2 regions of the Lysinibacillus sp. GW823-FHT06C08 genome follow, and region 2 is predicted to be linked to the other one. Evidence: riboswitches for the same ligand, from Rfam matches in the RefSeq annotation. Region 2 holds a riboswitch; the other holds the start of a gene.
The links. A riboswitch is a leader RNA that binds a small molecule or an ion and turns the genes downstream of it on or off. The one in region 2 is predicted to bind S-adenosylmethionine.
Positions count from the first base shown of each region.

Region 1 (16,335 bases), 1.2 Mb from region 2:
ACTCTAAGTAAAATGTTTGTAGCACACGCTCTAATTCTTCGATTTGTACTGTTTCCACTGTTACTTGTTGTTTACCTTCACAACATTTTTTATATTTTTTGCCGCTACCGCATGGGCATGGATCATTACGTTTTACCATAATTAGAACACTTCCTTTGACAATTGTTAATCGTATATTGCTAAATAATTTGTGTACTATTAATAATAACGGTACTTTTGTATGAAGAAAAATGATTGTCTATTTTGAAATATCTAAAAAGTGTGGAGGGACGCCCTAATTCAAGTATATGTATGCACGTTTTCACTTAGAACTAAAAAAAGAAAACGATCTGTACGTTGCAAGCACAGAACCGTTTTCTAGAAATTTTATGATTGTTGCACAGCCTCAATTTCCAGTGTGAGGCGCTCAAGCTCGTCTACCAAATGACCAATATAGGCAATCGTATCTCGAAGTGGTTGATCCGTTGTAATATCAACGCCTGCCATTTGTGCTAATTCCACAGGGGATTTTGTTCCACCAGCCTGCAGGACAGCTAACCATTCTTCAACAGCTGCATCACCTTCTTTTAAAATGCGCTGAGATACTTGTGTTGAAATAGTTAAGCCCGCACTATAAGTGTATGGGTAAAGGCCCATATAATAATGAGGCTGACGCATCCACGTCAGTTCAGCACCTTCCGTAATATCCACTGCATCACCCCAGAATTCTTCTAGCACCGAACGTTTTAACTGGTTTAAAATATTCGCATTGACAGACTCACCAGCGTCCACCAATTCATATACTTTTCGTTGGTACGCGGCTTCAAGTAAGTGTGTGACAAAGTTATGATAATACGTTTTAGAAACAATATTTGAAATCACCCAACGCTTAAAGCGCACATCTTCATTATGCGTTAATAAATAATTCGCTAGCAGCATTTCATTCATAGTAGATGGTGCTTCAATAAAGTATAGGGAAGGGCGACTGTTAAAATAGGATTGATGCGCATACGTATTCGCAAAATGTCCTGCATGACCAAGCTCATGAACGAGGGTAAAGACTTCATTCATACGTTCATTCCATGACATTAAAATATATGGGTGACTACCATAAGGACTTGAACAGAATGCCCCTGTAGATTTCCCTTTATTTGGTGCAAAGTCGATCCAACGTTCCTTGAAGGCTCTGTCCATTAGGTGATTGTAGTCTTCACCCATAACCGCTAATGATTTATCAACATATTCCTTCGCTTCGTCCATCGATAATTTTGGATCATAGGCAGAATCTAAAGCGATTTTCAAATCTGCAAATGTCATGTGCTCAATGCCATTCGCTTTTTGAATTAATTTTGCATATCGACGCATATGTGGGGCAAGCTCTTTTGAAATCAAATCGATTTGGCGATTATAAAGGGAGCGATCGACATCTTGATCGAATAGTAAATAATCAAAAATGGAATCAAAGCCTCGTAGATCCGCCATTGTTTTTTCTTGTTGAATATGTGTGTTATAAACTTGTGCTGTTGTATGTTGATAATCACTCAACTTGCTTGAAAAAGCTTTAAAGGCAGCACGGCGCACTTCTGTATTGGCCTCAAACTCCCAATTATTTTCATAAAGGACAAAGCTTAACGGATGCCTTTCACCATCTGCTTCAAATTCACCAAAATTCATATCTACTAATTTCGTCGTATTATATGTTTCGTATGGCGCATCAAAAGTAGAACTAAAGGCAGCAAGCGTTTTTTCAACTTCTGGATGTAGCTGATGAGGTTTCCGTTTTAATAATTCCTCTAAATAATGTTTGTAAAGAGGGCTTAATGTTGCTGCTTCTTGTAGTACCCCTTCATCCAAAGTAAGTAATTCACTCCGTACGAATGATAAGGCACTGCTTATTTTACCGATAGCTGTACCAAATTTTGCAGCACGCATTTGGGCTACATCATCCGTTCGATCTACCTGTAGGTTTAAGCTCGCATACGTACCAATTGGAACGATACTTTTTTGCAAATTTTCGAAAGCCGTTAATACATCAATAACTTTTTGCGCATCTGTAATGGAGCCTTGATACGTTTGTTCAAAGCTAAGAGCCTCCTCTACAAGCTGCGCTAAAATAGGTTCAAAATCTGCATCATTTTTCAGTAAATCAGTTAAATCCCACGTTTCTTCTACTGCAACATCTTTTCGTAATGGTAAAACTTCCATTTATAAACACCCCTTTACATATAAGTGATTTCATTATAACGAAACTATTTCGGAAAGTGAAATAATTTAATAGAATAGTTGAAATATTCTTAAAGAAAAGAGTCCTGTTTTTTAATCCAGTAAGTAGGAGTATGTTTGAAATATTGCTAGACGGGAACAATATGTGTATAGCCAACATCATTTGTAACGCATACTAAAGGCTAGAACAATTGACACATTGGAGGAGAAGTAATTATGACACAAAACTTAAACAAACAATTAAATAAGCTAGTATCAACATGGTCAGTACTTTATACAAAGCTGCACAATTATCATTGGTATGTCACAGGGCCTGCATTCTTTACACTGCATGCAAAATTTGAAGAATTGTATAATGAAACAACGTTGAATTTAGATGAAATTGCAGAACGCATTCTTTCGAAGGATGGCAAGCCTGTTGCGACTTTAAAAGAACATCTAGAGCTATCCTATGTAGAGGAAGCAACAGGAAATGAGTCGACGGAGGAAATGGTAGCAACGACGATTTCGGATTTCCAAAAGCTTATGAAAGCGTTGAATTCCACAATGGAGCTAGCAGCAGAGGAAGGGGATGACCGTACAGAGGATTTACTGAATGCGATGTACCAATCCCTTGAAAAGCATACTTGGATGTTAAAAGCCTTCCTCGACAAATAAACGGTTTACAAGCATTCCCAGACAATTTGGGGATGCTTTTTTTTTAGGTTTTTTATCTCTTTATGACAAAAAGAGGACTTGTATAAAAGCATAGTAACATTTATTACAGTTTGGTAACGAAGCGGCAAAAAGAGTTTGTTTCCCCATAGTCAGGGTAATTATTTAGTAAGCCATACAAATTAGGAGGAATTGAACATGAACATGAACATGATGAATGAACAAAATCCAAAAATTGAGGTGGCCCATACAAGGGACGAAATGCTTCATATTCTAGAAAATATGCGAACAGAAGGTTTCCATAAAGAGGATATCCATATTATTGCGAAAGACTCCCAGCAGTTGGAGGATGTGAAATGGGATGATGATGTCCACACACATGAGGCTGGTAACTGGGTGGACCAATTTAAATCTTGGTTTACAGGTGATTCTGCTGTAACAGAAGGATTAAAACGCTTTAATCTTTCCGAGGGGCAAATCGCTTACTATGCTCATCTTGTAGAGCAGGGGAGTATCGTATTATTTGCAGAACGGGATGATGATTATGATACGCTACAATCACAACACCCGGAAACAGCTGCTGAGCAGGAAGAGCGTTTAAGACAAGAACGCCTGAATGAGGCTGAGCAACTTAGAAGATTTTTATAAAAGGAAAACAGTTTGATCATTGTGAATCACTCTGTTCAGACTGTAGACAAACTCTCAATGAATTTTGAGTTTGTCTACAGTCTTTTTTCTTTGACAATTTGACAATAAAATAAAGTAAAGCTCGACCCCGCCCGCAGAAAGCGTACACCCTAGTAGCTAGTGTATTACTAAAAATGGCTGTTGCCCATAGTTTGAACAGAGTGATCATTGTGGATCACTCTGTTTTTTAATGAATTACTTTTTCTGGTGCATCTTTTTTAATAAAGCGCAATACATGGAAATGCTCTAATTGAGCAAATAAATTACCAATCAAAATAAAGCTACCACCAATAACGAGTTTCACTGTCAATCCTTCACCGATGAACATCATCGCAAACATTGCTGCAAATATAGGTTCTAGGGAAAAAATTAGACCTGTATGTGTAGCAGAAGTATACTGTTGTGCAACAGTTTGACCAACGAAGCAAAACGCACTACAAATGATTCCAAGACCTAAAATAGCAATCCAGGATGTCGTATTATTTGGTAACGTCGGTGTTTCCAATAATAATGTTAGGATTAGCGCATAAATGCCAGCGAAGCCTAATTGGTAAATGCCGTATGAAATAGATTCCACATTCCGTGTAAATGAACTGTTTAAAAGTAAATAAATAGAATAGCATAGAGCAGCGATTGCTACTAACAAATCTCCTTTATGGAAGGAGAATGAACCTTGCGCCGTTAATACTGTTATACCAATCATCGTACAAATAATTGCAAAGCTGACGGCTCTGGAAGGTAATTTTTTATCAATAAAGCTACTGAAAATCGGCACTAATACAACCGTTAGACTTAAAATAAAGCCTGCATTTGAAACTGACGTGGACTGTAAGCCAAATAAGCTTAATGCGAACACAATGAATAATAAAAATCCTTGGATAGCTGCATATTTTAAAGTCTTACCATTTACCTTAATCATCCGTTTATAAAAAATAAGCCCTGCTACTAAAAATGCGATGATACAACGCAATGCCACCACATTATAAACAGCCAATGTTTCAAGCCCCATGACCATAAAGGTATAAGATAGTCCCCAAAACATTGTGACAATAACCATCAATACATTTGCTTTTCCTTGGATACTCATTATGTTCACCTACCATCTGTGTACTAAAACAGTTTTTATACTAAAAATTACTATATATCTTGTGTTGAGATTAGTAAAACGAATGTTTATAATGATTAGGATTAAAAAAATTCATGTATGTAGAGGTATTGCTGATGAGCTTAGTGAAATATGAGATTTTAACAAAGGTAGCAGAGGTAGCAAGCTTTACAAAAGCAGCAGATGCACTCGGACTAACTCAGTCTGCTGTCAGTCACGCCGTGTCAAGTTTAGAAAAAGATTTTGGATTTGCGCTCATACATCGAAGTAGAGTGGGTGTCACACTGACAAGTGAGGGGCAAACCATGCTAAGGGCGATGCGTCAGGTTTTAGACGCACAGGAATTATTGCAACAAGAGGCAGCACATATTCATGGAGTAACAAGAGGAAACGTGCGTATTGGCGTTATTTCAAGTATATCTTCCAATTGGATGCCAGAAATTATTAGGATTATGGATAATCAGTTTCCTGGAATACAGGTGGAATTACGCGAGGGTGATTATTATGAAATTGAACAATGGCTACTCAGTGGGGAAATAGAGGCTGGTTTTTTAAATGGTCAAAAATCTGAGCAATATCAGTATACGGAATTACAGCAGGACCCTTTATTATGTATCGTTTCAGATCAAAGTCCACTATTTAATAAGTCTGAGATCGATATTGTTGATTTGGAAGATATGCCTTTTATTATGACTTCCTATAAAGGGACCAATGATGTCAAAGTTTTGTTGGAACAATATCATGTGAAGCCCAATATTCGCTTTGAGCTTTCAGAGGAGGTCGGCATTGTTTCCATGATTTCTCATCAACTTGGGATTAGTATTTTACCCCAATTGGTCATTCAGACTTTGCCGCCTACCTTAAGAGCGATTCCTCTGAAGCAAGGTGCCTACCGTACGATTGGGATTGCGATGAAGCATAATGCATCACCTGTAACGAAGAAATTTGCGGAAATTTTAAGTGCATGGTTAATGGAACAAAAAAATGCACTATGATGGAATCTATTGAAGCCTATCCTTGCATTACGGTAAAATAGTAGGTGTATATATTTTAGAAAATAGGTGAGTGGATGGGGACATTACAAGGTAAAACCGTACTCATTACAAGTGGGGGAACACTTGAAAAATGGGATCGTGTACGAGGGCATACGAATTTATCAAAAGGGACAATGGGCTGTTATTTAGCGGAGGCGGCACTCGCTGCTGGTGCTAATGTAGTATATATGCATGGTTATTTTGCACAGCTTCCAGTGAATCACGATCAAATGAAATTGATTAGATTTGAAGGTATTGAGGATTTAGGAGAAAAGGTTCGTCATGCTGTCCAACAAGAACATGTAGATATCGTTATTATGGCTGCGGCTGGCTCCGATTGGGTCATCGATAAAGTATATGATCAATCAGGCAATTTGATGGAGGAAGCGGGGAAAATGCCTTCCGATGAGCCACCTATTATTCATTTTAAAAAGGCGCCAAAAGTCTTAGGGCAAATTAAAGGCTGGCAACCGAATGTGACGCTAGTAGGGTTTAAGCTAGAAGCGACCGATGACGAGGAGTTTTTATTAGCACGTGCACGACTGCGAATGGAAACAGCTCATGCTCAATTGATGGTAGCCAATAGCTCTCAATCTTTATATGGCGGGGACGAGCCCCATTGGATTGTACCTGCTGATGGACTGCCTATGAAAGTAATGGGCAAGCAAAAAACAGCCGAAGCTTTAATGATATATTTACAACATCAATAAATATGAACTGTGTAGAGAAATATTTCTACACAGTTTTTTCTTGTCTAAAAGAGGAGTATCATTTAATATTTACTTAACGGTCGGTAAAAAAGGAGAATGATGATGGGGAATAAGGAACAAACTTTTCAAAAGATTATAGAAGTTGCTTATGTGATGTTTGCAGAAAAAGGGTTTGAAAAAACAAGCTTAGCCATGATTGCTGCAGAGGTCGGTATATCAAAACCAGCCATTTATTATTATTTTCAATCAAAGGATCAATTAATCACTTACTTATTTGATGAACTGTATAAAGTAATTCAACAAGATGTCGCTGTGGATTATAAAGAGCTTTCTCGCGTTAATTTCAAGGAGGAAGTACTCGAGCTGGGCTATAAGTCTATTGAGGCGCAGGGCAAGGATCCTTATTTTAATAAAATATTTAACCAATATGTACTATTAGCAGCTCGCGATGAAAGCTATAAGAAACAATTAGTAGAGCTAGAAACCAGCTTTTTAACAAGCTTTGTGGAAGTCCTACAATATGGCGTGGAGCTAGGGGTTCTAGAGGATACTCCCACTATAGAAGCAAAGGCACAGATGCTAGCCTTGGTCTATGATAATATCGGTAATTTCATGTTAACAGGTAACCAATTGGACTACAGAGCTATTTGGAAGGAGGCTGTGCATAGTGTTATCCAAGGAGGCGAAGATGGCAATAAGAGATGATAATCGGCGCATTGAAGGTCTTGATTTTGCAAGAGCTCTCGCCATGTTTGGTATGTTCATTGTCAATTTTGGAGTCATAACGGGTTCTACAACGAATGGTTCAACATGGTTGATGGCCTTACAAAATCTATTTGAGGGGCGTGCCTCGGCCGTATTTGTCATGCTAGCAGGAATAGGAACAGCTTTAATGACTCGTCAGGCTAGAGAGACTAAGGACCCAATACTTCTTCGTAAGAATCGACTTACTTTGTGGAAGAGGTCGTTTTTGTTATTCGTGATAGGAATAGTCCTATATGCAGTAGGCTGGACAGGAGATATCTTACATTATTATGGCGTGTATATGTTTGTTGCCGCATGTTTGATTGCCCAATCCAAGAAAATGATGATGTTCATAATCGGTGTCATCCTCATCCTTTCACAATGGCTCCAAATTCAATTTAATTACTTCGCTGGGTGGCATCCAACATATGTATTACTAGAGTATCTTGATTTTTGGACACCGGCAGGATTTATAAGAAATTTGATGTTTAATGGCTATCATCCACTATTTCCCTGGATTTGTTTCTTTCTAATTGGCATGGTAATCGGCACATTAGATTTAACTAATCGTTCATTACGAAAAATCTTATTGGTGATGGGCTTATTGCTAGTCATAATGACGGAGACTTTTTCAACGATATTTATTAAGATGACAACGATCCATTTATTAGATGTAGAGAGTGCATTGTATTTATTTGATACGGGACCGATTCCACCGAATATGATGTATGTTCTATCTAACTCAGCGTCGGCAATTGTCCTTATCGTGGGCTCCATCTATCTTGTTGAGACATGTAAAAATAAAGTAATTGAAGCTTTGATCTTTACGGGACAATTGTCTTTAACGCATTATGTCGGCCATGTTTTTATTGGGATTGGAATATTAATTGTTTGCCAAAAGTTGGAGAATCAGACGCTTACCTTTTCCATGCTATATGCCTGCTGTTACTTTGTAGGATGTGTGCTTGTTTCTGTCTGGTGGAGAGCTAAACATCGTCGAGGTCCCCTTGAATTCTTGATGAGGAAATGGAGTTCGTAATAAATTAATGGATTGCCATCTATTTCTCGTTGATTAGGCATAAAATACTTTAGATATAGATAGTTTTCTAATCTAAAATAATCATTACAAAGTATTCAGCTAGGTTTTCTAATATTTTATATTGACAATCTTATTACAGAATTATAGAATTATTTTCAAGAAACGCAGTACTCTTATCAAGATAGGTGGAGGGACTTGGCCCAATGAAGCCTCGGCAACCGAAACATAGGTGCCACTTCCAACCGATGTATCTGAGAGATAGGAGGGGCTATCAATCAGTTTGATGCATTGGCCTCTTTTGTACAACAAGGATGAAAAAGAAGGGGTGTATCGTATGGCTCAGTCGGCAAAGGTAGAAGATAAGAAATTAGAGGCTATTGCAAAGGCCATTCAAAATCTTGAATTTGGTGAAGTGCATATTACGATTCAGGATGGTGTAATTGTTCAAATTAATAGGCTTGAAAAGCAGAGATTTCCTCAGAAGAAATAAAGGATCATTTCAGTTGAACGATGTGAAAAGGCCACCAATAAGCATGGTTTCCGTTGCTTACAAGTGGCCCTTTTTTTATGGCAATTAGCTATAGAAGCTTTTTGGAATCTGACCGATATGACGGCGATGATAGAGAAGGGGCTCCTTTTGAGAGTTTGTAATATCTAGCACCTGGCCAATAAAAATAGTATGATCACCTGCATCTATTTGCTGAAAGGATTTACATTGTAAAATAGCTGCTGTATCATGTAAAATCGGTAGTCCTAAAGAAGAAGTAGACCATTTTGCTTGAGCAAAGCGATCTGGGACTTTACTTGCAAATAATGTACATAATTGCTCTTGATCACTTGCTAAAATATTGACAGCGAATTTTTCCGCACTCATAAAGTAAGGATGGAGCTGAGATTTTTTATCAAGTGACCATAAAATAAGTAGTGGATCAATAGAAACAGATGCAAAAGAATTGACGGTTAAGCCAATTGGATTCGTTTCATGACAAGCTGTAACAACTGTTACACCTGTAGGATAGTTACCTAATGCCAATTTAAAAGCAGCAACATGATCTGTCATTCAAATCACCTCTTTATAGTTAGTAATAAATTAGTTAACGGAGTTAGTAGGTAAATTGCACTTTTTTCATACCATATAGTAACTCCTTTTCTTAAGTAAATATTAAATCAATTACACATCCAGGTAAAGCTAATGGGGGAAAGAAAGGGGAATTGCCATGACTTTATATTTTGATCATCTGGTACATCAAGTAGAATCACCGGAAAATATAAAGGTTTTCTTCAATAAACGAAATGTCCATACAGTGAACGGTGGTCAACACACGATGTGGGGGACTTACAATACGCTAAGTTATTTTGGCTTAAGCTATATTGAACAAATCGCTATTTATGATCGTGATTTATTTGAGCAAGCGGCCCTGTACCCATATTCCCTACATTATACGTTTAAACGTGATCGTGAGCGCCAAGGATTTTCACGAATTGCCTTGCGCACCAAAAATATTGAAGACGATGGTCAACGATTGCGTGCATTGGGCTATGAAGTATATGGTCCCGATGCTTGTAGCCGCACAAGACCAGACGGCACGATAATCGAATGGAAGCTATTGCATTTTGGCAGACCTGGCCTTTCAGTGGATTTTCCTTTCTTAATTGAATGGGCAGATGGAGATGAGGAGCGTTTGGCTCAATTAAAGGCTAGTGGCGCGATTGATGAAAAACAAGCCATTACAATGGAATCCATTCAGTTTTTTGTCAAGGATGTGGAGGAGACGGTGCAGCTTTGGCAGAAAGTATTACAACTACCCGAGTTTGAGCAGCATGAGCAGTTTATGTCTCTACAGCTAGCGAATATGCGCTTGGATTTTTATGAGGAAGCCTCAGCATCTAGCATGACGCTCGGTCATTTAAAAGAAGGGCCAATCGGTGTAACATTAAAGGATCCACACCGAACAAAGGAAACATTAGTGTGTCCAGGTGCTTTTTATTGGATTAATAAATAAATTAAAAATCCACTTCAATCGTTGAAGTGGATTTTTATGTGCAAACATGCAAAAAGTGGATTGAGCCATTTTCAAATACTTCATCCACTTACTATATTCTAGCTTATAATTTTACAACATTTGATGCTTGCGGGCCGCGATTGCCTTCCACAACATCAAATGAAACCTTTTGACCTTCTTCAAGTGTACGGAAGCCTTCCTCCTGGATGCCCGTAAAATGTACAAATACATCTTCTCCATCATCACATTCAATAAAGCCATAACCCTTTTCATTATTGAACCACTTTACGATCCCATGTTGCATAAGCATTCGCCTCCAATGCGCTTGAAAGTAAGATAAAGTTAAAGAAGTCGTGCTATCAATGAGAAAATGTGAAAAAAATGCATTTTCTCTTAGAACATACATGAATTGAACAAAAATGTCAATTGATTGTCGGAATGCTAGCATATCTGACTTTCTTTTTTTTCACAATTAAGACTATAATGGAAATGAACAACATAGAAAGTAGGATGCCAAATGACAACGAAAAATCAACCATTAACAGATTTAGAAATCGCGAGTCAAGCAGTGATCAAACCTATTACGGAAATTGCCAATGCTGCAGGTATTCCAGAGGATGCACTTGAGCAGTATGGCCGCTACAAAGCGAAGATAGACCCATTAAAAATTACAGCTCAAGGTGAGGACGCAAAGGTTGTATTAGTGTCAGCTATTAGTCCAACCCCAGCAGGTGAAGGGAAGTCGACTGTGACTGTAGGACTAGCTGATGCCCTTCATCAATTAAATAAGAAAGTGATGGTAGCTTTACGTGAACCATCTCTTGGTCCAGTAATGGGCGTAAAAGGTGGCGCAACAGGCGGAGGCTATGCACAGGTAGTACCAATGGAGGATATTAACTTACACTTCACTGGTGACCTTCACGCGATAACAACAGCCAATAATGCTTTATCCGCATTTATTGATAATCATATCCACCAAGGGAATGTCTTAAACATTGATCCACGACGTATTATTTGGAAACGTGTGATGGACTTGAATGATCGTTCATTACGGAAAGTGATTGTCGGATTAGGAGGGCCTGTTCAAGGCATGCCACGTGAAGACGGCTTTGATATTACGGTTGCCTCCGAAATTATGGCAGTGTTCTGTTTAGCAACAAGCATTGAGGATTTACGGGAGCGCATCGCTAGCATTGTAATTGGCTACACATTTGAGCGCGAGCCTGTTTTTGTGCGTGATTTACAGGTAGAGGGTGCCTTAACATTATTATTGAAGGATGCCTTTAAGCCAAACTTAGTACAAACATTAGAAGGGACACCAGCTATTATACATGGTGGTCCATTTGCTAATATTGCCCATGGCTGTAATTCCATTATGGCGACACAAACTGCTCGTAAGCTAGCTGATATTGTGGTGACAGAAGCAGGCTTCGGCTCTGATTTAGGTGCTGAAAAGTTCATGAACATTAAAGCTCGTAAAGCAGGCTTTAAGCCAAGTGCCGTTGTGATCGTAGCAACGATTCGTGCACTAAAAATGCATGGTGGTGTTCCAAAAACATCACTTGTCGGTGAAAATGTGGAAGCCCTGCTCCAAGGGATTGAAAATTTAGCTAAACACGTCGACACGGTACGTACATTTGATGTTGAACCGATTATTGCATTAAATCGTTTCATTACAGACACAGAGGCAGAGCTAGAGGCCGTTCTAAACTGGTGCCAAGAAAATCATGTACGTATTGCCCGAACAAATGTCTGGGAAGAGGGCGGTAAAGGTGGAGTAGCCTTAGCTGAACAAGTACTAGCTGTGTTGGAAGAAGAAAACAACTTCTCACCATTATACGATGTAACAGAGTCCATTGAAGAAAAAGTGCGTACCATTGTACAAAAGGTATATGGTGGAAAAGATGTTCAATTCACAGACCAAGCTAAAAAACAAATGGCTCAAATTGAAAAATTTGGCTGGGATTCTCTACCAATTTGTATGGCGAAAACGCAATACTCTTTATCCGATCAGCCTAGCTTACTTGGACGTCCAGAAGGCTTCACGGTCACAATTCGTGAGGTGATTCCAAAGCTTGGTGCTGGTTTCTTAGTTTGTCTGACAGGCGATATTATGACAATGCCAGGACTACCAAAAGCTCCTGCAGCTTTACGCATGAATGTCGATAATGACGGACATGCGGTAGGATTGTTCTAAATAAATGTTGAAAAGCTGCCCTTTAACAGAGGTGCAGCTTTTTTTATTTTTTAGCTGATTTAAAAGCCTAGTCATTTTAACATCTCCTTCCTCAAATGCCACTAAAAAGGATTCTGATATCTTCCTTCTATACTTGATAACCTGTCGAAACATTCATCATCGCCATTTTTTTTTAGAAAATTTACGATTCTAGTTGAAAACTAGGATTTTTTTTCATGCGATTAAAAACTCGAGAAGCTTCCTTATATAAATGTGTTTGGTATTTTTTATCAATAGTTCTCTGTTATTGGAAGGAAAAAGCGGATTTTTACAAAGAGAAGCAATTGTCAAATGAATTTTTATTTAAAAAATACATTGAATTTTCTTTTTATTTTAAATATAATTTACTTAATTCTAATTCGGAACACTGTTCCGATTATAGGGACACGGAGGGATGGAGTCTTGAAAATCGCAACAGATATTGGCGGTACTTTTACCGACCTAGTTTATACAGATGAGAAAGGAAATCTTCATTTTGACAAGGGGCATACGACGCCAGGGCATTTTGAGGATGGGATATTAAACGTATTAGGACGACATGTAACAGAGGATTCTCTCATGGAATCGTTTATTCATGGTTCTACGGTAATTATTAATACATTAACAGAGAGAAAAGGTGGCAAAGTCGGATTAATTACAACAAAAGGCTTCCGTGATATTTTAGAAATTGCACGTGGTAACCGACCAGACTTATATAATTTTAAATATAAAAAGCCAGAGCCATTTGTAGAGCGTTATTTACGACAAGAAATCGATGAACGCATTGATTTTAAAGGAAATATTATGAAAGCGCTTAATAGGAACGAAGTTGGAGAGATTGTCCGTCAATTTAAGGAATCAGGTGTAGAGGCAATTGCCATTTCGCTTATTCATGGCTATAAAAATCCCATTCATGAGCAGCAATTAAAAGAAGAAATAGTAAAAATTTGGCCCGAGGTGTATATTACACTTTCAAGCGAAACGATTAAGGAATATCGTGAATATGAAAGAACAAATACAACGGTTTTAAATTCATATGTGAAGCCCATTGCTCACGCTTATTTAAAAAGCTTAAAAGAAAAATTGAGCACAGTTGGTATTACGGATCATTTAAAAATTATGCAATCAAATGGTGGGACAACAAGCTTTGATAAAGCTATGGAGTTACCAATCAATCTAGTCGAGTCTGGCCCTGTAGCAGGAATGTTTGGGGCAGCAAAATTAGGTGAGCTTCTAAATGAGTCCAATATTATTGCCTTTGATGTGGGTGGTACGACAGCGAAATGCTCACTTATTACAGATGGCAAAGTAAACGTTACGACAGATTACTATATTGAAAGAAATGAAAAATTTGCTGGCTATCCAATTAAAACTCCAGTTGTAGATATTGTTGAAATCGGCAATGGTGGGGGCTCTATCGCTCGTGTGGATCAGTTCGGTTCCTTAAAGGTTGGTCCGGATTCTGCTGGGGCAAACCCAGGTCCAGTAGCCTATGGGCTAGGCAATACACAGCCAACGATTACGGATGCTAATGTTTATTTAGGAAGATTATCATTAGCAAACTTCGATAATCCAATTTCTATCGACAAAGTAGAGGAAGCACTTGTTGAAGCGATTGCGAAACCATTTAATGTTTCAGCGGAAGAAGCAGCGCAAGGTATATTAGATATTGCGAATTCCAATATGTTAAATGCGTTGAAGCTCATTTCCATTCGTAAAGGCTATGATCCAGAAGACTTTACAATGGTTGCCTTTGGCGGTGGTGGTCCACTACACGCTATTAATTTAGCAGAGGAATTAGGCATGAAAAAGGTCATTATACCTTATGGCTCTTCTGTCTTTTCAGCATTAGGAATGATGATGACAGAATATCGACAAGACTATATCCAAACAAGTTTAATGGGCTTTGATCACGCGCATCTTGCGGAAATTCAAGCGAATATTGATCAAGCTATTGAAAGTGCCTATGCTGACGCACCTTTATCGAAAGAGCATTATTATTTCGAAATTAATTATGATTTACGTTATAAAGGCCAAGAGCATGCAGTCAAATTGAACGCATCGAATATCACGATTGATGATGAAGGGCTTCTTCAATTGGCTGAAGCGTTCCATGTAAAACATAAACAAGAATTTTCATTCGATTTGCCAACTACTCCAATTGAATTAGTAAATCTACACATTACCATCTATGGAAAAGATGAGGCTGTTCAATTTAAAGAATTAGATTTCTCTCATATTGATGTGTCAACATGTATCAAAACAAAGCGCAACTTATATGTGAAAGAAAAGGGTTGGGTTGAAGTCAATGTTTATGACCAGCAAAAGCTTGCTCCTGGGTATGTCATTGCAGGTCCTGCTATCGTTGAAAACCCAACATCTACAGTCGTAATCAATGAGAAGCAATCCATAGAAATTGATAAATATGGCAATTTGATTGTAGAGATGGAGGGGAAATAAATCATGAAAAAAGACGTTTTTGCTGTAGAGATTATTCAGGATTCATTGCTAGCCATAGGGGATGAAATGTTTGTCGCTCTAGCACGCTCTTCTATGAGTCCCGTCATCTATGAAGTATTAGACTATGCCTGCGGTTTAACAGATGCACAGGGTAACTTAATTAGCCAAGGAAATGGTGTTACAAGCTTTATTGGTATGCTAAGTCCAATGGTGCAGCGAGTAATTGAAAAATTCGATCATGGACAAAAGTTACATGAGGGCGATGTCATTATTATTAATGACCCGTATGTAGGGGGAGGCTCGCATTTATCCGATGTTGGCTTAGTGCTTCCGATTTTTTATAATGGTGAAATCATTGCTTACTCTGCCAATAAAGCACACTGGACAGAAGTTGGGGGCATGGATCCTGGTTCATTTACAAGTAATTCTAATGAAATCTATCAGGAAGGTCTACAACTGCCAGGTGTTAAACTTTATCATAAAGGTGAATTGAACGAAGCCATTTATGAGATTATCTCGATGAATGTTCGTTTGCCAGAGCTATCTATCGGCGATATGTTTGCACAAGTAGCGGCCTTAAAAACAGGCGAAAGGCGAATTACAGAGCTTTGTCAGAAGTTTGGTGCTGAATCGGTGAGCTTGTCCATTCAAAAACTATTGGACAAGGGTGAAAAAATTGTAGAGCTAGAGCTTCAGCATTTGCCAAAAGGTGAGTTTTACGCGGAGGACTTTATTGAGGGAGATCCATTAAAGGGCGGACCATACCCGATTAAAGTGAAAGTAACGATTAGTAATGAAGAATTTATTTGTGATTTTAGAGGCTCCCACCCAGCGGTGAATGTGCCAGTAAACTGTTCCAAATTTGGTTTAATGGCAAGTGTGCGTGTCATGTTCCTAGCATTACTAGGTGATATTGATGTCATTAATGAGGGAGTCTTTAAACGCTTAACTATTTTAACGGATGAAAATTCCATTGTCTCTGCTAAGCGCCCACATCCAGTATCCATGAACTTTGAGGCACGTATTGGGGCAGCAGATTTAATTTGGAAAGCACTTGCGCCACATTTACCAGAAAGATTATCAGCAGGACACTTACAATCCGTTTGTACATTTATTCTGACAGGTAAAAATCCTGAAAATGATGAGTCATTCCTTATCGTTGAACCATCTGTTGGTGGTTGGGGAGCATCGAATGATGAAGATGGTCAAAGCGGGCAATATTGTATGGGAGATGGTGAAACTTATAATCTACCTGTGGAAATTGCCGAAACGAAATATGGCATTCAAATTGATGAATATAGCTTAAACTGTGACGGTGCAGGTACAGGCCAGTTTAGAGGTGGCTTAGGTGTACGTCGTGTATATACCATCAATAATGATGGTCAAAAGGTTTCAGTCAACTTAGGGAGACACCAATTCGCTCCATTCGGTTTAAGTGGAGGAGGCGAAGGGTCTCATAACTATTTAATCGTTCATAAAAAG
Region 1 covers NZ_JBXAHN010000001.1:1,427,744-1,444,078, forward strand. The annotation lists gene AC1Q6O_RS06695 (SEC-C domain-containing protein) at 1-139, opposite strand, end outside; gene pepF (oligoendopeptidase F) at 367-2,184, opposite strand; gene AC1Q6O_RS06705 (Dps family protein) at 2,419-2,859, shown strand; gene AC1Q6O_RS06710 (general stress protein) at 3,055-3,504, shown strand; gene AC1Q6O_RS06715 (DMT family transporter) at 3,731-4,630, opposite strand; gene AC1Q6O_RS06720 (LysR family transcriptional regulator) at 4,765-5,643, shown strand; gene AC1Q6O_RS06725 (phosphopantothenoylcysteine decarboxylase domain-containing protein) at 5,718-6,392, shown strand; gene AC1Q6O_RS06730 (TetR/AcrR family transcriptional regulator) at 6,489-7,097, shown strand; gene AC1Q6O_RS06735 (DUF418 domain-containing protein) at 7,081-8,175, shown strand; SAM riboswitch class I at 8,346-8,440, shown strand; gene AC1Q6O_RS06740 (YezD family protein) at 8,474-8,665, shown strand; gene AC1Q6O_RS06745 (flavin reductase family protein) at 8,750-9,235, opposite strand; gene AC1Q6O_RS06750 (VOC family protein) at 9,393-10,178, shown strand; gene AC1Q6O_RS06755 (cold-shock protein) at 10,282-10,482, opposite strand; gene AC1Q6O_RS06760 (formate--tetrahydrofolate ligase) at 10,696-12,375, shown strand; gene AC1Q6O_RS06765 (hydantoinase/oxoprolinase family protein) at 12,817-14,853, shown strand; gene AC1Q6O_RS06770 (hydantoinase B/oxoprolinase family protein) at 14,857-16,335, shown strand, end outside.
Region 1: linked by a shared signal. The riboswitch ahead of AC1Q6O_RS06740 (YezD family protein) and the one ahead of AC1Q6O_RS00920 (MetQ/NlpA family ABC transporter substrate-binding protein) in region 2 are both predicted to bind S-adenosylmethionine.

Region 2 (16,335 bases):
GCCAATTCCAACTTAAAGTACTTCATGTGTTAGAAAATAAATACTTTCAGAATGCAGAGGTAGTTGCAGGTCATGAGGGGCTATTAAGAATCGTTAAGTGGGCACATGTTCTTGAAATAGTCCATGTAGATAATTTTTTAGTTGGAGAAGAGCTGGTGTTAACAACGGGGATCAGTCTTCAACATGGCATCGAAGATTTTATGACGTTTATTGAATCTTTAATCGATAAAAATTGTGCTGCCCTTTGTATTGAGTATGGCTCTTCTATTCAAGCAGTTCCAGAAGCAATACTTGCTATTGCAAATCGTCATCAGTTCCCGATTATTGTTTTTCATGAAGCGGTTCCTTTTGTTCGCATTACACAGGATTTACACAGTCAAATTATTAATCAGCAATATTTAATGGTTTCGACACTAGAATCCTACTCACAAACTTTAAATAAAAATACGGTCTTAGGACAAAACACGGATGATATTTTACAAAATATGTATAACGAATTGAAAACACAAATTATGTTTTCCATTAAGGGACGGGAACCTATCTTTTTTCCCAACATGACAAAAAGTAACCGTCAGCAATTATTAGCTTTGAATAAATATGCTCAGCAATTTAAACATGAGCCCATCTTTATTTTTGATCAACATTATGCAGATTTAACGATTTTTCGTGAAGATGGCCTATTCTCAGAGTTTGAATTATTAATTTTAGACCGTACAGCAACAGCATTAGCGCAATTATTAATGCGAGAGTTCTATATTGAGGAGAAAAAGAATATTGAGGACGCTTCGATTTTAGCTGATTGGATCGACCAAAAACTGAACAAGGAGGAAATCTATAAATTTATCGTTTCTCACTATACTAACTATTCACAATCTAGTGGGGCTGTCTTTGTTTTGGCCACTCCCAATACAGTAATGAAAGCGCAGGAGGATATTGTCTATAGTAAACTTTATTATCGTAATCTCTTTGAACAGCATGGCTTTATCCCATTTTTATTCGAAAGAAAAAGCTATGTCATTTTTATTTTACTTCATACAAAAGATTGTCGAGCGATTCGAGAAATACTAAATAGCATCTTTACCTCACTGCCCAAAACTGATTTTTATAAAAAACAGCAAACTCAAGGGTTTCAAATAGCGGTTGGTAAAGTTGTAGCTGATGTACAAGAAATCTCCAAAAGCTATCAAACTGCATTAGAAACATTATATATTTGCCGCAAAGTGCAAACTTCCTCGTTCTTTTATGATGATTTGCATTTGTATCATTTAATCTATAAATTACAAATGCAGGTGAATTTAAAGGAGGTTATAAACGACTATTTACAGCCAGTTATTGAGTACGATGAAAAATATAACAGCAAGCTTCTTGAAACCTTACAAGTCTATTTACAATCAAACGGCTCCAAGCAGCAAACGGCTAACCAATTGTTTATTGTTCGTCAAACACTGTATCACCGCTTAAAAAAGCTTGAAAGTTTACTCGGAGAAAATTTCATGAAGGGTCATAATCGCATCACACTGGAATTTATGCTCCTTGCAAATTCCTTAATTGATGACAAGAGTTAAAAAATAGGCACGTTCAAGAGCTCTCCCCCTTCAACGTGCCATCTCATTATCCTTTCACCACAACATCTTGATAAAGTCCTGGTCGACGATCATCGTATACAGGAATTCTTCCACGTACTTCATCAACAATGGAGAAATCCACATCAATTACTGCTATTTCCTCTTCTTCAGCACCAACCCAAAGCACTTCACCCCATGGCTGAATAATCATCGATTGCCCATTAAAGTTTTCTACTTTTCTCGAAATACGGTTAACTGCTATAACAAAGCATTGGTTTTCAATCGCTCGTGCTTGCAGCAATGTTTTCCAATGATCAATTCTAGGCGTCGGCCATTGAGCTGGTACAAACAGCACCTTCGCTCCTCGGAGGGCATGCGCACGTAACCATTCAGGGAAACGAATATCATAGCAAATGACACCAGCCGCCTCAATAGGTCCTAGCGCGAATCGATTCATATCATCTCCAGCTTCTAAGTAAAGATGCTCGTCCATTAAACGGAAAAGATGGGCTTTGTTATATTCCCCAACAAGTAATCCATTGTTATCAAATGTATACATCGTATTGTAAAACTTGTCGTCCTTTTTTATTGAAACGGAGCCACCGACAATATGTACACTAAGTTCCTTCGCTAAGTTAGCTAAAAATGCCTTTGTACGCTCACCGTTAACATCCGCCAATTCTGGTAGCTTCTCTAGTGCGTAGCCCGTATTCCACATTTCTGGAAGCACAATAATTTCTGCCCCTAGTTTTGCGGCTTCACGAATCTTGTCCTCTGCCCGTATAAAATTTTCTTCTACTTTGCCGAAGCCAACGTTTAACTGAATACAACCGATTTTCATATTCATTCCTCCTCTAGACAATTAACAAAAAAAGTACTACTATTTGCTTCATATTCTTCAATAATAATTATTATATTCTGAAAAAGGTGATCATGCATGGAATTCTCTAAAAAACTACAGCAATTACCCACTCAATTTTTTGCAGCGCTTGTCCAAAAAGTAAACAATGCCCTGGAAGAAGGTCGTGATGTGATTAATCTCGGGCAAGGAAATCCCGACCAACCTACGCCTACTCATATCATTCAAGCATTGCAGGAAGCAGCTGAAAATCCTCAAAACCACAAATATTCACCTTTTCGTGGTATCGCCGAATTACGTCAAGCGGCTGCCGACTTTTATAAACGGGAATATGATGTGGAGATTGATCCTGATACTGAAGTAGCGATTCTTGGTGGCACAAAAATTGGTCTTGTTGAGCTACCTTTGGCTGTGTTAAATCCAGGCGATACTATGCTATTACCAGACCCGGGCTATCCAGACTACTTATCTGGTGTTGTATTAGGTGATGTTAATTTTGAAGTGATGCCACTTTTTGCTGAAAATAATTTCTTACCTGATTATGATGCCCTATCTAAAGAAGTTAAGGAGAAAGCAAAGTTACTTTACTTAAATTACCCAAATAATCCTACGGGTGGTACAGCTACACTTGAATTTTTTGAAGAAACCATTCGTTTTGCTAAAGAGCATAATATCATCGTATCACATGATTTTGCTTATGGTGCAATTGGATTTGATGGCAATAAACCTATTAGTTTCTTACAGACCAATGGTGCAAAAGAAGTTGGAATCGAAATGTACACATTATCAAAGACTTATAATATGGCAGGTTGGCGCATAGGCTTTGCTGTTGGTAATGCTGATTTGATTGCCGCGATTAATCTTATTCAAGATCATTTGTTTTGTAGTCAATTTCCTGCTATTCAACAAGCAGCAGCTGTTGCCCTTACATCTTCACAGGAATGTGCAGATGAGCTAAGAGCTACCTATGAGCGTCGTCGAAATGTTCTAATCGAAGAAGCTCATAGAATCGGATGGCAAGTAACGGCACCAAAGGGCACCTTCTTTGCCTGGCTCTCTGTCCCATTAGGTTTTACTAGTGAACAATTTGCCGATATTTTGCTCGACAAAGCTGATATTGCGGTAGCCGCAGGAAATGGCTTTGGTCAATATGGGGAAGGCTATGTGCGCATTGGCTTGCTTGTAAGCGAGGAACGGTTACGAGAAGCCATGCATAGAATTGAGCAATTAAAATTATTTTAAACATGGAACAAAATGGAGTCCTGTAGCTTTCGCTAGCTACAGGACTTACTATTTTTCAATTTTCCTTGGAAGATCTAACCCATGTTCTAATGGATAAAATTGTACGTGACCTGTTTCATCATCCAACTGACGGATATGCTGAATGCCTTGAACTTCTGCCAGCACTACATCTGCTGTTATGACGATATTTCCGCCCTTTATAAAATGACCGCCTGAAACCACTCCCCATTGATCGCTCATGGAACCATGGAAATGCGTTTCATATTGTGCATCACGCTTACAAACAACTCCTGAACCTTGGATAAACTCGAGTGGCCCCTCTTTCTCAACCACATCACTAAATCGAACTTTAATGTGGGAAGTTTCATCAGGTACTAAATAAACAAAGCTACTTTTTTGAAAACTACCAATACAACTAATAATGGTTGCTGATTCAATTTTATTCTCTTCACAAAGTGCCTCAATTCCTTCAATGATGTCTGTTCCCATGAGAAGACGTGCACTAATCACCTTACCAAATGAACCTATGCCATAATTAACTCTTACGGACAATCTTCTCCCTCCTTCACGACAAAATATTATAACAATATAAAAAATTTCAAAAATATTTATTGACTTACTATACCCTATAAATTATATTAGTTCTATCGGAAATACAAAAATATAATATGAATCTCTTATCAAGAGTAGCTGAGGGACTGGCCCTATGAAGCTCGGCAACCTCCTTTTATAAAGGAAGGTGCTAAATCCTGCAAACGAAATTCGTTTGATAGATAAGAGAGGACTTTTTTCATGAGCCTCTCTTAATTTGTAAGAGAGTTTTTTTTATTTTCAAAAACCGATAAAACAATTTTTGGAGGTAGTTTTCATGAAGAAGAAAAATAAATTTTTAGTAGGTTTAGCAAGTCTTACATTAGTAGCAGCACTAGCGGGCTGTGGCTCTAAAGATGATAGCAAAGGAAAAGGCGAAGCTATCGATGAAAATAAAATTGTTGTGGGTGTCACTTCAGGACCTCATGAGCAAATTGCAGAGGTAGCTGCTAAAGTTGCAAAGGAAAAAGGTCTAGAAGTAGAACTAAAATCATTTTCTGATTATGTTTTACCAAATACATCCTTAGCAGAAGGAGATCTTGATGCAAACAGCTATCAGCATAAGCCTTTCCTGGATACATTTAATAAAGATCACGATACAGATTTAGTACCGGTTGGCAAAACAATTTTAAATCCAATGGGTATTTACTCTGAAAAATATAAATCATTGGATGATGTTCCTGAAGGCGCAACATTTGGCTTACCGAATGACCCAACAAATGGAGCGCGTGCTCTCTTTGTTTTACAAGAGGCAGGCTATATTAAATTAAAAGATGGAGCGGACTTAACAGCATCTGTTCGTGACGTGGAAGAAAACAAAAAGAATTTAAAATTCATAGAATTAGAAGCTGCACAAATTCCTAAGCAGCTTAGTGAAGTAGATGTAGCTGCTATTAATACTAACTTTGCGCTGGAAGCTGGCATTAATCCGCAAGAGGACTCTATTCTTTTAGAATCTACTGACTCTCCATATGTGAACTACATTGTCGTTCGTGCAGAAAATGAAAACGACCCAACGATTAAAAAGTTCATTGAGGCCTATCAATCTGATGAAGTACGCCAATTCATTGAAGAGGAATTCAAAGGTTCTGTAATCCCTAGCTGGTAATACGTGCGATAAGCTAAAGAATCTGCCAAATTTCCACTATGGAAACCACGCAGATTCTTGCTTTTTAGAAGTTAAGAAAGGAGCAATCAATCTGATGATTCAATTACAAAATATTTCAAAAGAATATAAGACAAAAAAAGGCAGTATTAAGGCTGTGGATGGAATCAATCTTCATGTAAAAAAAGGGCAAATTCATGGTGTAATTGGGTATAGTGGTGCCGGTAAAAGTACGCTGATTCGTTGTGTTAATTTACTAGAGCGTCCTTCAGCAGGCAAAGTCTTGATTGACAATGTGGATATTACTACCCTTTCACTTCATGACTTACGTCAAACACGACAAAAGATTGGTATGATTTTTCAACATTTTAATCTCTTAAAGACAGCAACTGTTTATAACAATATTGCAGTTCCCTTAAAGCTACTTGGTTATAACGAAACAGAAGTCAAAAATCGTGTGGCTAAATATGCCGAAATTGTAGGTTTAACAGAAAAGCTAGATAGCTACCCTAATCAGCTTTCAGGTGGACAAAAGCAACGTGTCGCAATTGCACGTGCTCTAGCGCAAGAGCCAGAAATTTTACTTAGTGATGAAGCAACAAGTGCGCTTGATCCTGAGACTACAGAGGCTATTCTTGAACTATTGTTAAAAATTAATCGTGAATTAGGAATTACAATCCTACTGATTACACATGAAATGAATGTCATTCAGAAAATTTGTGATGAGGTATCTGTTCTAGAGGCAGGGAAAGTAGTTGAATTTGGTACGGCTATTGAGCTCTTTGCAAAACCACAACACCCTACTACAAGAAAGTTCTTAAGTACCATTTCACAACGTAACTTAACTCCTTCTCTTATTGAGCAGTTAAATGTTTCAGGTAGCGTCATTCGTTTAACATTTCTTGGAGAAAGTACTGGTAAGCCATTATTAGCTGAAGTGAGCAAAGTATATGATGTACAACCAAACATTTTAACAGCCAATATTATTGAATTAAAAAACGGCATTGTTGGTAATATTGTGGTGCATTTAAACGGAGAGCCCAACATTGTTCAAAAGGCGCTAACCTATTTTGCAGAGAATGGCGTTACTGTGGAAGAGTTAGGAGGAGAGATCCATGAATAATTTCTTTAATGATTGGTCAGAGGTTATTGGCAAAGCAATTATCGAAACATTTCAAATGGTCGGAATTTCATTATTCTTTTCGATTTTAATTGGAATACCTTTAGGCCTTTTAATTGTTTTAACACGACCTGGTCAATCCTTTGAAAATAAATTTTTCTATCAATTTTTTAATCTAGTCATCAATATTATCCGTTCAGTACCATTCATCATCTTACTATTCTTCATTTTACCTTTTACAAAGGTTATCGTCGGTACAACGATTGGCGTTAAAGGCGTTATTGTTCCGCTTGTAGTTTATACGGCTCCTTATATTGCACGACTGATGGAGTCAGCGCTTTTAGAAGTTGATTCGGGCGTTGTCGAAGCCTACACAGCTATGGGTATTAAACGTCGCCATATCATTTGGCATGTATTATTACGCGAAGCACGCCCATCCATTATTTTAGGCTTAACAATCGCTACAATTGGATTGATTGGCGCAACAGCAATGGCGGGAATGGTTGGTGCTGGCGGATTAGGTGACCTAGCTTACCGTTATGGTCATTTACGCTATGAGGTAGATGTCATGTATGCAACGGTGTTTATTTTAATCATCCTTGTACAAAGCATACAATCCATAGGTAACCGCATTTCAGCCAAATTGAAGAAAGACTAGGAGGAGGATATCCATGTCAACTGAGATTTATGTAGAAAAAAACGGCTATATCGCAACGCTAGTGTTAAACCGTCCTGACAAACGAAATTCTTTATCGAGGGCAATGTTCCAAGCGATCATAGACGAGCTAGAACAGTTACGTACAGATATGTCTATCAAGCTATTAATTGTGCGCGGTGTCAATGAAGTCGCCTTTTCCTCAGGTGCTGATATTAGTGAGTTTTTAGATATTCGTTATGCTGCGGATAATGCTAAAGCCTATAATGATCTAGCTTTAAAGGCTATTGATGCCCTCTATAAATTCCCACATCCTACGATTGCCATGATTCAGGGCTTAGCGATTGGCGGCGGCTTAGAGTTAGCCAATGCTTGTGACTTTAGATTGGCGACACCAAAGAGTAAGCTTGGCATTACCGCTGCCAACATTGGGATTGTCTATAATCTTGAAAGCACTAAACGTCTTATTAATATTGTTGGTGTCGCGAAGGCTAAAGAGATTTTATACACAGCAAACATTTTTACAGCAGAGGAAGGCAAAAGCATTGGTTTGATTACTGCCCTTCATGAGCCGCAGGAAATTGAAAATGCCACTATGCAATTTGCTGAGCATCTTTTAAGTAAATCATCTATTGCCAATGCAGGTAGTAAAAAAATAATTCAAGCTATAATGGATGGAGAAAATGCAGAGAGTGATGAGCTGGCTCAATTGATTCTCGATTCATTTAGTTCTGATGATTATAACGAAGGTATTCAAGCTTTTTTAAATAAAAGAAAGCCTATTTTCAATAAATAAGTGAGGTAGTAACGATGACAAATACAACTGATGGTGACCTACTCTTAAAAAATATCACTGCCCAAGCCCCCTTCCCCATTTGCTTTGCTGATTTAGAAAAAGCAGTAGCGGAAAAAATTCCAGCTGGGCCATTCGGCTACATTCGCTCAGGTGCTGGCGGTGAACAAACATTACGTAATAATCGTTCAGCTTTTGAAAAATACTCCATTGTTCCCCGCTTCTTAAATGATGTTTCAAACGTTCATACAACCATTAATTTGTTCGGGAAAACATACCCAACGCCATTGCTCTTTGCCCCTGTCGGCATGAACGGAATGGTTCACGAGGAAGGTGAACTTGCCGCTGTACGCGCTGCCCAGCAATTAAATATGCCATATATTCAAAGCACAGTCTCCACCTATGCACTCGAAGATGTTGCCGAAGCTGCCCCTTCAGCAACAAAATGGTTTCAATTGTATTGGTCTACAAATGAAGAAATTGCATTTAGTATGGCCGCACGAGCAGAGTCAGCAGGCTTTGAAGCTATTGTTTTAACAGTCGATACAGTAATGCTTGGATGGCGAGAAGAAGATGTACGCAATCAATTTTCACCATTAAAGCTAGGCTACGCAAAAGGAAATTACATAAATGATCCTGTCTTTATGGCTTCTTTGCCTAATGATTCATTTGAATCGTATGTACAAGGCGTCTTGCAAAATGTCTTCCACCCTACACTCAATTGGGAACATGTTCGTGAATTAAAACGGCGTACAAATCTTCCTATATTACTAAAGGGAATTTTACATCCTGAAGATGCAAAGCTAGCCCTTGAAAATGGGATTGACGGTATTATCGTATCGAACCATGGCGGCCGACAATTAGATGGTGTTATTGGTTCACTTGATGCCCTTCCCCCCATCGTGAGTGCTGTCAATGGACAAATCCCTATTATTTTAGATAGTGGTGTATATCGCGGGATGGATGCCTTAAAAGCACTTGCTTTAGGAGCAGATGCTGTAGCAATTGGGCGTCCCTTCGTCTATGGCCTAGCCCTTGAGGGACAACAAGGTGCCGAAAAAGTAATGACAAATATCTATGATGAATTAAAGGTTTCCATTGCACTAGCAGGGACAACCTCCGTTGAAGGGTTACGTACGATTACATTAGTCAAAAATGATGGGACTGAGGTTAAATGAAACAGGCATTAGAGGGATTAAAAGTTGTTGATTTATCACAAGTATTAGCGGGCCCTTATTGCACAATGGTCTTAGCGGATATGGGCGCAGAAGTTATTAAAATCGAGAAATATCCAAATGGAGACGACACCCGAGCAATGGGCCCGTTCATTCATGAAGAAAGTCATATGTATATGATGGTTAATCGCAATAAAAAGGGTGTATGTCTAAATTTAAAAACGCCAGAGGGCTTGGCTTTATTCAAAGAGCTTATCCAATCTGTTGATGTGCTTGTGGAAAACTATAGACCAGGTGTTACGAAAAAGCTAGGGATTGATTATGATACTTTAAAAACCCTTAATCCTGGACTCATTTACTGCTCTATTTCTGGCTATGGACAAACGGGTCCTTATAGCCAGAAAGGTGGCTATGATATTATGGCACAGGGTCTAAGTGGCTTAATGCATATGACTGGTGAACCACAGGGCCGACCTGTAAAAGTTGGCTTTGCAGTCAATGATATTGCCGCTGCCCAAACGGCCTTACAATCTATTTTAATGGCCTATATTTATAAGCTGCGCAGTGGTGAGGGGCAATATATCGATGTTTCTTTAGTAGAGTCTGGGCTTGCTTGGACTGTTTGGGAGGCCGCTGCCTACTTTGGTCAGGGCGAATTACCCGAGCGAACAGGAACTGCCCATCGAGTTTCCGCACCGTATCAAGGCTTTAAAACACAGGATGACTATATTTTAATAGGTGCTGGCAATCAAAAGCTATGGGAAATTTTTGCGACAAAAGTTGTCAAACGACCTGATTGGTTAGACAATCCCCTCTTTATTACTAACTATTCACGTGCTCAGCATGTAAAGGCGTTAGAGGCAGAAATTGAAAGTGAATTAGCGAAACATCCAGCAACCTACTGGCTGGAGCTTTTAGATGAACACGGCGTACCTTCCAGCCCTATCTATTCCTATGACCAAACCTTAAATGATCCCCATATTTTAGAGCGTGGCATGGTCTTGTCCTATGACCATCCAACTGCTGGGCCCATGAGAACACTAGGTTTCCCAGCAAAATTCTCACACACGCCGGGTCAATTAACTAGTGCAGCGCCAACTTTAGGACAGCATAATGAAGAAATTTTGCAGGCATTAAACATCACTGATCATGAAGTCCAGCAGCTAAAAAAAGCGAATGTAATACGCTCAAAATAAGAAGCCCTTTATTTTGACGAGCTATCGATCACTTTGGGCGGGCTACCCGTCACTTTCCTTAGGCTATCCGCCACTTTGCCGCGCTATCCGTCACTCTGCTCTGGCTATCCGTCACTTTACTCTGGCTATCCGCCACTTTGCTCGCGCTATCCGTCACTCTGCTCGAGCTATCCGTCACTCTGCTCAGGCTATCCGGTATTTTGCCCGCGCTATCCGTCACTTTACTAAGGCTATCTGTCACTCTGCTCGAGCTATCCGTCACTTCATAGAATTTGATTGGAAAGAAGCACCCGTTTTCATTGTAAGCAAAAAGGCTACTTCCACAACGGAGGTAGCCTTTTCGTATTATTGAATTACACCTAATTCACGACCAACTTTCTCGTAAATGGCTAACGCATCATCAAGCATTTCTTTTGTATGAGCTGCTGTTGGCATATTACGAACGCGACCTGTGCCTTTAGGAACGGTTGGGAATACGATTGATTTTGCATAAACGCCTTCTTCAAATAAGCGTTTTGAAAATTCTTGTGTCAGCTTTTCATCTCCAATAATACAAGGAGTAATTGGTGTTTCTGATTCACCAATATTAAAGCCAAGCTTCGCTAATCCCGCTTTTAAATAGTTACCATTATCCCACAGTTTATCGTGAAGCTCTGTAGAATCAATTAGCATTTGTACAGCAGCTGTAATGGCTGCCACATCACCTGGTGGTAAAGCTGTTGAGAACAAGAATGGACGTGAACGAACTTTTAACCAATCAATTAAGTTCTTCTTCCCAGCTACATAGCCACCCACGACACCAATTGCTTTTGATAGTGTACCAATTTGGAAATCAATCTCTTTTTCTAGTCCAAAGTGCTTCACAGTTCCTTTGCCTTTACCTGTTACACCTGAACCATGTGCATCATCAACATAAGTAATTAAATCAAATTCCTTGGCGATTTCCACAATTTCTGGCAATTTAGCAATATCGCCATCCATTGAGAATACACCATCCGTAATAACCATCACTTTATTGTATAATCCAGATTCTTTTGCCGCTTTTGCCTTAGCACGTAAATCATCCATATCTGAGTGATTAAACGGAATGATTTTCGCCTTTGATAAACGACAACCGTCAATAATAGAGGCATGGTTTAATTGATCAGAAAGAATTGCATCGTTTTTATCCATAACAGCAGAAATAGCTGCCATATTACAATTAAAGCCAGATTGATAAGAAATAGCTGCTTCTGTTCCTTTAAATTCAGCAAGCTTTTCCTCTAATTTAACGTGTAAGTCAAGCGTCCCGTTAATAGTACGTACAGCACCTGCTCCAACACCGTATTTTTCAATCGTTTCTTTGGCAATACGCTTTAATTCTTCATTAGTTGCTAAGCCTAGATAATTGTTAGAAGATAAGTTAACAAGATTTTTGCCACGTACCTGAATAATCGGGCCATTCGCACCCTCTACTGGATCAATTTCATTGTATAAGCCTTGTTCATGTAAGGCTTGTAGGTTTTCGTCTAAAAATGCATTCAATACTTTTGACAAGCGTATCATCCTTTCCTAGGAAAACAGTTCTAGCTCCTAGTTTAGCACAAGCAAGCCTTTAGCTAAATTATTTTGTTAATCTTTCGAATAATGACGCTGTTTTTTCTCGCCATAAAGAGGCGGATAGGCAATGATCCAATAAACGTCGCACTGTATATTCTGCTTCTGCATAACGCTTTGAATAGCCCATCGCATCTTGCATGGCTTCTTTATAGCGTTCTCGTACTTCCGCTATTGCTAATTCCGCCTCTTTCGTAAGCGCACAATGTTGCCCAATATCAAATATCTTATCGCCTAATCGACCATCCTGTGGATCAAAAATATGAGGTTCCGTACTATCAAAAATACAGAAATTTAGTTCTGGGATAATGACCATATCGACAGATCCTGCATCTAAGCCACACCATACAATTTGGGCATCCAGTCCTCTTGCATTCGCCTCATCTGCTAAGCCTTTCATCAAGGAGGATTTGCCCGTACCCGGTTTGCCTTTAATCATTAATCTTGTCGATATATTTTTTGTGATGCTTTCAACTGTATTTTCTGCCCCTCTAGGCGTTAACGTTCCAAGTAAACGATGTGTTCGTTCGCCCGTTTTATTTAAAACTATAGATTGGAAGACTTCCGATTTTAAATTTTCCACCTGTTCATTTAATGCCTGCCAATTCATGCAGCTTTGCGTCACAACCTCCCAATCATCGTGCAGCTTGATAGCATGGTTTAGCTTGGCAATACATTTATCACGCCAAGCTGTACGTTCCTGTACTGCATTTGCCAGTTGCTCTCCAACTTTCTCAAGCTGAGCATCCTCCAAGCAATCATAAAAAGACATAACACGATGCTTCGTCCCAAGTAATGTTGGCTCTATATCCCATTCTGATGCCCAGACATACAGTCTATTACAACCCTTTACATAAACAGCCTCGACTACTTCCTCTAATAACGCGTGCTTAAACCATTCGACAGCAAAGCCTTGTTTAACATAAAAATAACCCAGCTCCTTCAACAGCTCTGATCCTTTAGATGTAGAGGCACCTTGTAAAAAATAAACTAGCTCCGCTTCCTCCATCATTTCTTTATATAAATGTTTCACACCTTGCCCAGTCAATGCGTGTCCAAAATAATACGTCACATTTCCGTTCAAATGTCGTTCCTCCTTTTGTTTCTGCCTTGCATTATATGAAGGAACACTAAAAAAGATGAAAAGCTACCCCTATCCTTAACAGATAAAAGTAGCTTTATAGTTTAATAAAAAGGTCTCATGTCTTCTATATGGCCAATACATTTCATTAATACTTTGCGGCAATAAGGTAATGAATATTGCACAATATATCCTGAGGTTAATGCAATTAATACTGTTCCTACTCCAACTGGCCCACCTAGTAGCCACCCTACAATGGTCACTAGAACTTCGATGCCCATTCTCGCAGTTTTAATAGATCCGCCAAATTTTTCGACGAGTATCATCATTAATGTATCACGAGGGCCTGCTCCCATATTTGGAGCAATATACATACCACAGCCAAAGCTTAAGACAAATAAACCAATAATAAAATATGTAATTTGTAGACCATATACATCTGTTGAAGGCAATAACCAGTTAAATACATCGATGAATGAACCGATTAGTAGCATGTTCAGCCATGTACCAATTTTGGGCCATGTTCGTAAAACAATCGATGTTGATGCGACAATAAAAAGACCCGTTAATATAGACCATGTACCAATCGTTAATCCGAAGTTTTGAAATAATCCTACATGCAAGACATCCCAAGGACTTGTTCCAACTATTTTCCCTTTAATGGACATCGTAATTCCCAGTGACATCACAATCAAGCCACCAATAAAAAATGTCCAGCGCCACCCCATTATTTTGCGCATTTCCTAGCCCTCTCTCTATGTTTGATAATGCTCTTACTGTATCATATTTTCTGAAAATATCGTGAAATCGTGTTTATGAATGGAAGGATAAATGACCGTATTCTATGAAAATAAAAAACTACCCGATTTTACTAATGGGTAGTTGTAATTGGCGCAAGCTGGGCCTTTGTAATATTCTTCAAATCATTAAGCTGAACATGCATTTGCATGCCTATTTTTCCTGCACTTACAATGATACTGCCTTGTTGTTGAGCAGTTTCATCGATTACCGTAGGATATAATTTTTTCATGCCTACCGGCGAGCATCCACCACGGACATATCCTGTATAACTAAGTAAATCTTTTACAGGTAGCATATCAATCTTCTTTTCTCCAACTACCTTTGCGGCAGCCTTTAAATCCAGTTCGTCAGCCACTGGAATAACAAATACAAAGAGCTTGTGGGCACTTGCCCTTGCTACTAATGTTTTAAAAACACGAGCAACCGGCTGCCCAATTTTTTCGGCAACAGACACACCGTCCACTTGACCGTCGCCAATTTCATATTCAATCACATCAAATTGGATTTTTTGCTGCTCTAATAATCTTATCGCATTTGTTTTGGCATGCTTTGCCTTCGCCATAACCGTAATCTCCTATCTACAACATTAGGCTATCAAAGAGAACATAGAATCATTGCCTGGACGATAGCCATTTTTCGTCATTTGAACATGTGCTGCATACTTTTCAGTTGCCTGTTTGAAGGCTCTCAATTTTAAAGCAGCGTCATGGCTCTTACCGAAAATTGTATCTGCAAATGGGTCCAATTTCAATTCCTTTGAGAAACGTTCAGGAACCTTTACTGTAGTCACTTCATTGTCAAAAGGTTGGTTTTGTTCATCTATTGCGTCAACGGTAGAGTTGGCTTCATGTAAAATATGCTGAATTTGAGCATCCACGTTTTCTGCTAAACGTATATCTTGAGCAGAAGGCTTTGACGGTGATAATGCTGCATTTCGCACCTGCTCTAAAACCTGTAATGTATCATTCATATCTGGATTATTTACAACAGGTGATCCGTCATGATGACCAATTGCCCATTTATAAGCTTGCTCATGTGCATGAACATTCTTTGAAGTTTGCTGTAAATCTTCCATAATGGCCTGCTGTTGGGGTGTTACTACTTCTGCATCTTCTTGTTGTTGCTCATATAAATCTTGATCTGTGCGTCCTAATAGTAGGTTTTCAAGCTCAAGCAATAATGGATTTTTCTTTGGTTGAAAATACATTGCATTTTTTCGATATGCATCTCCCGCTTCTTTGCGCTGCAAGAACTTTTTTCGATTAAATGGTGATGATAATCTATCTTGCTCCATTGAATTATATATTTTCATAGTTTTCACCTCATCCTTCTATCTTCATATGCTATTTTGTTACTAGATATGAACATTTTTTATCACTATATCTATTCCTTCGAAACAGCTTCTGTACACTTATTATCGGAATTTTCATTATTAAATTCAAGTATAAATGACTACTAACCACCTAAAGGGGTACAAATTAATATCATTTTTAGATATAAATACCTAATTTCAAAGGATATATGCTTCAGTCCTTTAGTACTTTCATTTCGATTTCAATAAAATTTACTACCATTCGCACAAAATAAATAGTGTTAATAAATAAAAAAAACAGCCTCTATATAAACCGGCTGCTTTCCTATTTTTTCGGTGTAATCAATAGACCCTTATAAGCTAAATAACCGAGCCATGCACCAATAGTATTTAAAATTAAATCATCAATATCCGCAGATCCTACTGTAAAAATAAATTGGATCGTTTCCACACTAAGGCTGGCAAAAAAGCCTAAGCAAAGTATAACGCCTGCTTTGCGGAATCTCTTCGAGAGTAATGGCAGTAAAAAGCCCATAGGGGTGAAAATTAATAAATTACCAAGTAAGTTAATAATTATCGTATCCCAATTAAAATATTGAGAGTAGTTTATATAACGGAAAATCGTTTCAAAGGGTATAAAATTAGTAGTTAATCGCCAACTACTGTAATCAAACAGCCCTAAGTCACCGACGGAATAATCACCTTCCCATAACACAACGACTACATTAACTAAACGATCGATGACCAATTTATAAAAAGCCAAACAAGAATAGATGCTAAATAACATCCAACCCACTATTTTTATTGGTAAATAATATGTATCAATAACATCTCGATATGGTAATGGGAGCTTGGCATTACCTTGAACATCCGTTATGTTGTTTTTTGACATGCTAAACACCCGCTTCCCTTTATTCCTTCCCATATTTTAATATGCTCCTTAAGACCATGCAAGTAGCTGTTAACTATTTATCGACTAAAAAGGGCTGCCTCCTGAAAGAGAGACAGCCTTCCCATAAGTATTTATACTGGATTTACCCCATGCTTACGTTGTGAGAAAAGTAAGTATTTTGACATGTAAAGCTCTAAACGATTTTCAAGCACCTTCCGTAAATCATTTGGCTCAATTACATCATCAATAATTAATTCTGATGCTAATCGATACACATCAATTTCTTCTTGGTACTCTTTTCGTTTTTCAGCTATAAAGCTTGCTTGCTCCTCTTTCGGAAGCTCGGCAATTT
Region 2 covers NZ_JBXAHN010000001.1:183,202-199,536, reverse strand. The annotation lists gene AC1Q6O_RS00940 (PucR family transcriptional regulator) at 1-1,565, shown strand, start outside; gene AC1Q6O_RS00935 (carbon-nitrogen family hydrolase) at 1,612-2,406, opposite strand; gene AC1Q6O_RS00930 (pyridoxal phosphate-dependent aminotransferase) at 2,503-3,666, shown strand; gene AC1Q6O_RS00925 (PPC domain-containing DNA-binding protein) at 3,715-4,218, opposite strand; SAM riboswitch class I at 4,341-4,446, shown strand; gene AC1Q6O_RS00920 (MetQ/NlpA family ABC transporter substrate-binding protein) at 4,535-5,365, shown strand; gene AC1Q6O_RS00915 (methionine ABC transporter ATP-binding protein) at 5,460-6,485, shown strand; gene AC1Q6O_RS00910 (methionine ABC transporter permease) at 6,478-7,140, shown strand; gene AC1Q6O_RS00905 (enoyl-CoA hydratase/isomerase family protein) at 7,154-7,933, shown strand; gene AC1Q6O_RS00900 (alpha-hydroxy acid oxidase) at 7,948-9,108, shown strand; gene AC1Q6O_RS00895 (CaiB/BaiF CoA transferase family protein) at 9,105-10,301, shown strand; gene AC1Q6O_RS00890 (hypothetical protein) at 10,315-10,653, shown strand; gene AC1Q6O_RS00885 (glycine C-acetyltransferase) at 10,647-11,846, opposite strand; gene AC1Q6O_RS00880 (hypothetical protein) at 11,905-12,981, opposite strand; gene AC1Q6O_RS00875 (YczE/YyaS/YitT family protein) at 13,083-13,718, opposite strand; gene ybaK (Cys-tRNA(Pro) deacylase) at 13,850-14,341, opposite strand; gene AC1Q6O_RS00865 (hypothetical protein) at 14,366-15,091, opposite strand; gene AC1Q6O_RS00860 (VanZ family protein) at 15,417-15,983, opposite strand; gene AC1Q6O_RS00855 (acyl-CoA carboxylase subunit beta) at 16,115-16,335, opposite strand, start outside.